DNA from 2 places in the Streptomyces sp. NPDC005483 genome. Region 1 is predicted to be linked to the other one. Evidence: riboswitches for the same ligand, from Rfam matches in the RefSeq annotation. Region 1 holds a riboswitch; the other holds the start of a gene.

The links. Region 1 has a riboswitch for cyclic di-AMP ahead of ABZT06_RS29800 (transglycosylase SLT domain-containing protein). Riboswitches for the same ligand answer to the same signal wherever they lie in the genome.
Positions count from the first base shown of each region.
Region 2: it holds a riboswitch for cyclic di-AMP, as region 1 does, so the genes downstream of both, ABZT06_RS03910 (M23 family metallopeptidase) here and ABZT06_RS29800 (transglycosylase SLT domain-containing protein) in region 1, are expected to answer to the same signal.

Region 1 is NZ_JBEXEA010000017.1:64,381-67,773, reverse strand. Features, by position in the region: gene ABZT06_RS29810 (LacI family DNA-binding transcriptional regulator) at 1-181, shown strand, start outside; gene ABZT06_RS29805 (HAD family hydrolase) at 560-1,372, shown strand; gene ABZT06_RS29800 (transglycosylase SLT domain-containing protein) at 1,379-1,861, opposite strand; cyclic di-AMP (ydaO/yuaA leader) riboswitch at 1,865-2,037, opposite strand; gene ABZT06_RS29795 (CocE/NonD family hydrolase) at 2,308-3,393, opposite strand, start outside.
Region 2 is NZ_JBEXEA010000002.1:127,459-130,851, reverse strand. Features, by position in the region: gene ABZT06_RS03920 (HPr family phosphocarrier protein) at 1-68, shown strand, start outside; gene ABZT06_RS03915 (GntR family transcriptional regulator) at 196-891, opposite strand; gene ABZT06_RS03910 (M23 family metallopeptidase) at 1,081-1,833, opposite strand; cyclic di-AMP (ydaO/yuaA leader) riboswitch at 1,847-2,007, opposite strand; gene ABZT06_RS03905 (pitrilysin family protein) at 2,219-3,393, opposite strand, start outside.

The DNA of each region.
Region 1 (3,393 bases):
TGTCGGAGGCTTCGACGACTCCCCGGCGGCCACCGCCATCGCCCCCGCCCTCACCACCATGCGCCAGCCCTTCGACCGCATCAGCGCCGAGATGGTCCGCATGCTCCTCGCCCAGATCGCGGGCGAGGACACGGCGGGAGTGATCCTCCCGACCGAACTGGTGGTGCGGTCCTCGGCGTGACCGCTGCGCGGGACGCGCGGGGAGGTCGCCGGGCCGTGGGGTCGTCGGCAGATCGTCCGTCCAGGGTCGGCGGGTTCGGGGGCCGGAGTCTCGACGGCATCAGCTCGACCTGGTGGTGCGGTCCTGGGCGTGACCGCTGCGCGGGACGCGCGGCCGAAAAACACCTGGGCCGGACCTCGTCGGACGATGGATCGTGTCGGCGCCGTCCTGAAGGTCCGCAGTCCGCCGGGGTGTTCGGGGTACGCCGGCCCGGTTCGCCGATCAAACCCGTTCGGTACCGCCTCGCCCCTGAACCGGAACTGCCGTCAACGGATGTGAAAGCAGCAGCCGTCCGGTTCGCGTCGAGTCGCAGGGGCCAACCATCCGTATTCTCTGATCATGGCCGCCTCCCCCGCATATTCACTCATCGCCACCGACCTGGACGGCACGCTGCTCCGCGCCGACGACACGCTCTCCGACCGGTCGTTGGCCGCGCTCGCGCGGGTGGCGGCGAGCGGGGCCCGGCATCTCGTCGTGACGGGGCGGCCGGCACCCAGAGTGCGGCCGCTCCTCGACGAGCTCGGCAGCACGGGGCTCGCGGTGTGCGGACAGGGCGCGCAGGTGTACGACGCCGGCGCGGACCGTCTGCTCTGGTCGGTGACCCTGGACCGGGAGCTGGCGGAGACCGCGCTCGGCAAGATCGAGGCCGAGGTCGGGCAGGTGTACGCGGCCGTGGACCAGGACGGAGTCGACGGGCTGACACTCATCGAGCCGGGCTATCTGATGCCTCATCCCACCCTGCCCGCCGTTCGGGTCGGCCGGCGCGACCACCTGTGGCGCGAGCCGATCAGCAAGGTGCTGCTGCGCCACCCCTACCTGTCCGACGACGAGTTGGCGGTCACGGCGCGCTCGGTGGTGAGCTCACTGGCGACGGTCACGATGTCGGGGCCCGGGACCGTCGAACTCCAGCCATGCGGCATCACCAAGGCGACCGGCCTCGCGCTGGCCGCCGAACACCTGGGCCTGGGGCCCGAGGTGACGATCGCCTTCGGGGACATGCCCAACGACATCCCCATGTTCGACTGGGCTGCCCGCGGCGTGGCGATGGCCAACGCCCACCCCGAACTCAAGGCCGTGGCCGACGAGGTGACGCTGTCGAACGAGGACGACGGTATCGCCGTCGTCCTCGAAAGACTGTTTCCGCGGGGCTGATACGGCCTAGTACGCGCTGAACACGTTGTCGATGGACCCGTACCGCTGCGCCGCGTAGTTGCAGGCCGCGGTGATGTTCGCGACCGGGTCGTACGGGTCCCACGAGGTGTTGGCCACGTGGTACGCGTTGAAGGTCGGGTCGATCACCTGGAGCAGACCCTTGGAGGGCGTGCCGGCGGCCGCGTTGGAGTCCCAGAGGTTGATGGCGTAGGGGTTGCCGGAGGACTCGCGGATGACGTTGCGGTAGATGCCGTCGTAGGAGCCGGGAATGCCGTGCTCCGCCATGACGGCGAGGGAGGCCCGGATCCAGCCGTCGAGGGTGTTGGAGTAGCCGAGCGTGGTCGCGGTCTGCACGGTCGGGGTGGCCGCGGACGCGGTGGTCGCCCCGATGAGCGGCAGTGCGAGGACGGCGGCTCCGGTGCCGGCGACGGCGAGCTTGCGGGCGAGACGGCTGATGCGGGGACGGCGGTGCTGAGCGGCAGCAGACATGCGAATTCCTCTCCGTCGCCTGCGAGGTGAGCTGTCGGGTTCGGGCGGGAGCTGCCCGGCCGCGCCGACGAAAGGCGCGACTTCACCCCGAGCCGTACCGGTATGTCCGAAGACGACCGGTCCGGCGACTTACCTGGTTCCCCCGCTCCTGCCGTGGTTCTCGGTGGGTGTTGCGGGCGGTGGCAGGATTCGGCGTCCGCCCGACAGGCCGGGAACGTATGCGAGAGCACATGTCCGGAACAAGTGGCGAATTCACATGCCGTGCCTATTGACCATGGTAAGAGGCATTTGAGGCACTTGATCCTTTGCGTTCGCCAAGCCTCAACTCGGGCACGGGAAAAGGCGGATCGACAGATTCCGCATCCATGCCGATCCGCCCGCGCGAGTGGGCCACATCACAGTCGAGCACAAGAGGGGTAAAACGCCCACGAAGGCTCAACTCGTGTTCAACCGGCCGCCCGTGGGATCCGTTGCTCCCACGTCCGGTGGAAGACCACCTCGCCGCCGTCGGTGCAGACGACCTCGTCGGAGGTGTGGAAGTCCGTCCCGTCGCAGGTGATCTCCGAGCGGGTCCGGACGGTCACGTCCCAGGCGAGCTCGGGGCGGTGCAGCCGGATCGACCAGTCCGAGCGGGTGCGCGCGGACAGCGGGTCCTGCTCGTCGATCGTGTAGGTCTCCAGCGCGTCCTCGGTGAACTCCAGGCCGTCGGGGTACACGCGCGTGCCGCCGCACCGGGGGTCGACCTCCAGACGCCACTCACCCTTGGCCACGTCACGGACCACCAGCCGCTCCGGGCGGGGTTCGTCCAGGGTGGCGGGGCTCCATCCATCAGCGGCTACGCCGCGGGCGGCCCCCAGCGGCGCGGACTGCTCCGGCTCCTCGAAGGCGATGGCCGGGTCCACTTCACGCGCGCGTACCGGCAGTTCGAGGAAGCTGCCCGCCGGCTCCAGCGTGAATCCCGCCTGCGACCCGGGCTGCGGCCAGATCCACGGCCAGTACGCGGAGGACACGGCGAGCCGGATGCGGTGGCCGGGCGGGAAGGCGTGCCCGACGCCGTTCAGCTCGAAGGCCACCTCCTGCGTGGCCCCCGGCTCCCAGGGCACCACACGGTCCCGCCCATGACGGGCCGAGAGGTTCAGCACTCCGCGCGTGACCAGGGTCGACGAGCCGTCCGGGGCGACATCGCAGAGCCGCGCGACGACCTGCCCGCGCGACACCTCCGAGGTCACCCTGAGCCGCACCCGTGGCCGTCCGAGGACCCACGTCTCCTCGCCCACCGCGAACTCGAAGCAGCCCGAGCGGGCGTCCTCCTCCCGCTGGTCCGGCGGCAGGTCGGCGTCGTTCCCGACGGGGCGGAAGCGGCCGGCGTCCACCCCCGTGTGCTGCGGGGAACGGACCAGGACGGGGGCGCCCTGCAGGCCGTACGACACCGTCGTCACGTTCGGGGAGGGCCAGGCCGGCTCGCCGACCCAGCGGCCGGGCAGGGTCTCGTAGGCCGTGGCCGGGGGGTGGGAGTCGCTGACGTAGGCCCT
Region 2 (3,393 bases), on a different contig from region 1:
ACGCGGCCCTCGACCGGCTCGCGAAGCTGGTCGCCGAGGGTCTCGAGGAGCTTCCCGAGACCGTCTGAGCAAAGGTGCCCTGAAAAGCATCGAAGGGCTCGTCCGAATTATCGGGCGGGCCCTTCGCATTTCCCTTCCGCGGGCAGCAGAAATAGTCCCCCGCGAATTACTCCCTCTTTGTATACGGTGCCCGTGTTAATGCCGCACACCCGTCACGTTTACAGGATGTTGCGAGGTCCTCACACGGTCCGCGCGGTCCTGCCCGGAAACGAACCGCAGCCGGTGCACCGCGCCCGAGCGCTCGGTGTGCAGCGCCGTGATCGCCCGCGCGCGCTCGCCGTCCCCGCGTGCCACCGCGTCCACGATCGCGCCGTGCTCGACCCAGGACTCCACGGGGTCGGCGGGCGCGTCCACGACGTACATCCACGCGATCTTGTGCCGCAGCTGGGTCAGCATCGAGGTCAGCGCCGGGCTGCCGGAGGCTTGCGCGAGCGTCTCGTGGAACCAGCCCCCCAAGGAGCGCAGATCGTCGCTGTTGCCCCGCCTGGCACGCTCCTGGCCCAGCCTGACCAGGCCGCGCAGCACCTTCAGATGGGCCTCGGTGCGCCGCTGGGCGGCCCGGGAGGCGCCGAGCGGTTCCAGGAGCATGCGCATCTCCAGGAGGTCGGCGCCCTCCTGCTCGGTCGGTTCGGCCACGCACGCGCCCGCGTGCCGCCGCGTCACCACGAAGCCCTCGGCCTCCAGGGTGCGCAGGGCCTCGCGGACCGGGACGCGGGAGACCCCGTAGCGGCGGGCGAGCAGTTCCTCGGTGAGCCGGCTCCCGCGCTCGTGGACACCGGCGACGATGTCGTCGCGGATCGCCGTGCATACCGAGTGCGCCGGAATACGCATGTCCGACCTCCGTCTTAATCCCCGTGAAACGTCGCCGATTGACGTGTGTTCAGTGACTCTATTGCAATGAGCGGGAATTTCCGACGGCGGACCGGAATCCAGGGATATTTTTTGGACAACGGGGCGCTGGAAACGACGAAACCCCGGCTCGGAAGAGCCGGGGCCTCGCCAGGATCGCGCGGTGGGTCGTCAGACGTTCACGCCGTGCGAGCGCAGGTACGCGACGGGGTCGATGTCCGAGCCGTACTCGGGGGTGGTGCGCGCCTCGAAGTGCAGGTGCGGCCCGGTGGTGTTGCCGGTCGCGCCGGACAGCCCGATCTGCTGGCCGGGGGTGACCGACTGGCCGACCGAGACGCCGATGGACGACAGGTGGCCGTACTGGGTGTACGTGCCGTCGGCCATCCTGATCACGATGTTGTTGCCGTACGCCCCGCCCCAGCCGGCCTCGACGACGGTGCCGCGGCCGACCGCGTGCACGGAGGTGCCGCTGGCGGCGTGGAAGTCGACACCGGTGTGGCTGCCGGACGACCACAGGGAGCCGCCGCTCTTGTAGCCGGTGGAGATGTAGGAGCCGGAGATCGGGGCGACGAAGGCGTTGAGGCGCTTGCGCTCGGCCTCGCGGGCGGCGCGCTCCTTGGCCTCGCGTATCTCCTTGGCGCGCGCCTCGGCCTTGCGCTTGGCCTCCGCCGCCGCCTTCTTCTGCGCGGCGGCCTGCGCCTGGGCCTCGGCCTGGGCGTCGAGCTGGTCCGCGAGGGAGTCGCCGACGCTGACGACCGGCATCAGGCCGGTCTGCTCGACGGAGTTGTCGGCGGCGAGCGCCGGGGCGGCGAGGGTGCCGATGACGCCGGTGGTGGCGAGGGCCGCGACGCCTGCCGCGCGGGCGGTGGTGCGCTTGATGCGGCTGGGACGACGGTGCTTCCCGGTGGCGCAGGTGAACGCCATGTGGTGGCTGGTCCTTTCCTTCCTTCTCGCCTACCGGGTTAGCTGACGGGTTCGGAGCAGGAAGGTCTCCTACGGACCCCCTCGCGGTGCGCGGGCGTCCGATTCACCCCAGGGACTTGGTGGGTCCCCGGCTCCCCTGGCTCGCGCCATGCGGGGACTCGGCGATGACTGTCCGGTGCCGCGGGCGCGGCTCGGTGCCTGACGGACAGCCCAGAGGACGCTAAGCGGGGCCACTTTCAATCCCCAAACCGATCGGGGTGTTTGTAGCGCATCCCACAGGGCAGACAGGCAACCTCCTGCCCAATTCGGACATCTAAGAGATCTGGGTGTCGAAGGGGCCCTGGCGACACTCGTGTCACCAGGGCCCCTTCGAGTCAGGGTTCGTCTACTCGGCCGTCACGACCTTGACTTCGCCGATGCCGAGGGCCTCGACGGGCTCCTTGATGGCGGCCGCGTCACCGACCAGGATCGTCACCAGCCGGTCCACCGGGAAGGCGTTCACGACCGCGGCGGTGGCCTCGACGGTGCCGGTCGCGGCGAGTTGCTGGTACAGGGTCGCCTGGTAGTCGTCGGGCAGGTGCTGCTCGACCTGGTCGGCCAGTGTGCTCGCGACGGCCGCCGCGGTCTCGTACTTGAGCGGCGCCACACCGACGAGGTTCTGTACGGCGACGTCCCGTTCGGCGTCGGTGAGTCCGCCCTCGGCGAGCGTGCGCAGCACCTTCCACAGGTCGTCCAGCGCGGGACCGGTGTTCGGGGTGTCGACCGAGCCGCTGATGGCGAGCATCGCGGCGCCCGAGCCGTCCGGGGCGGACCTGAGGACCTGGCCGAACGACCGTACGCCGTAGGTGTAGCCCTTCTCCTCGCGCAGGACGCGGTCCAGGCGGGAGGTGAGGGTGCCGCCGAGGCAGTACGTGCCGAGCACCTGCGCGGGCCACACGCGTGCGTGCCGGTCGGCGCCGACGCGGCCGATCAGCAGCTGCGTCTGGACGGCGCCGGGGCGGTCCACGATGACGACCCGGCCGGTGTCGTCGGCGGTCACCGGCGGTACCGGGCGCGGCTGAGCCGTGGAGCCGGTCCAGGAGCCCAGGGTGTCGGCGAGCAGCGCGTCCAGGTCGATGTCGGTGAGGTCGCCGACGACCACGGCGGTCGCGGTGGCGGGCCGCACGTGCTTCTCGTAGAAGGCGCGTACGGCCGCGGAGTCGATGTTCTCGACGGTCTCCCCGGTGCCCTGGCGCGGGCGCGACATGCGCGAGTCCGCCGGGAACAGCTCCCGGGAGAGCTCCTTGGCGGCGCGGCGGGACGGGTTGGCCAGCTCGTGCGGGATCTCGTCGAGGCGGTTGCGGACGAGCCGCTCGACCTCGCTGTCCGCGAACGCGGGTGCCCTGAGCGCGTCGGCGAGCAGTCCGAGCGCCTTGGCGAGGCGGGAGGCGGGCACTTCGAGGCTGAGGCGGACGCCAGGGTGGTCGGCGTGCGCGTCGAGGGTGGCGCCGCAGCGCTCCAGCTCGGCGGCGAACTCCTCGGCGGAGTGCTTGTCGGTGCCCTCGGAGAACGCGCGCGCCA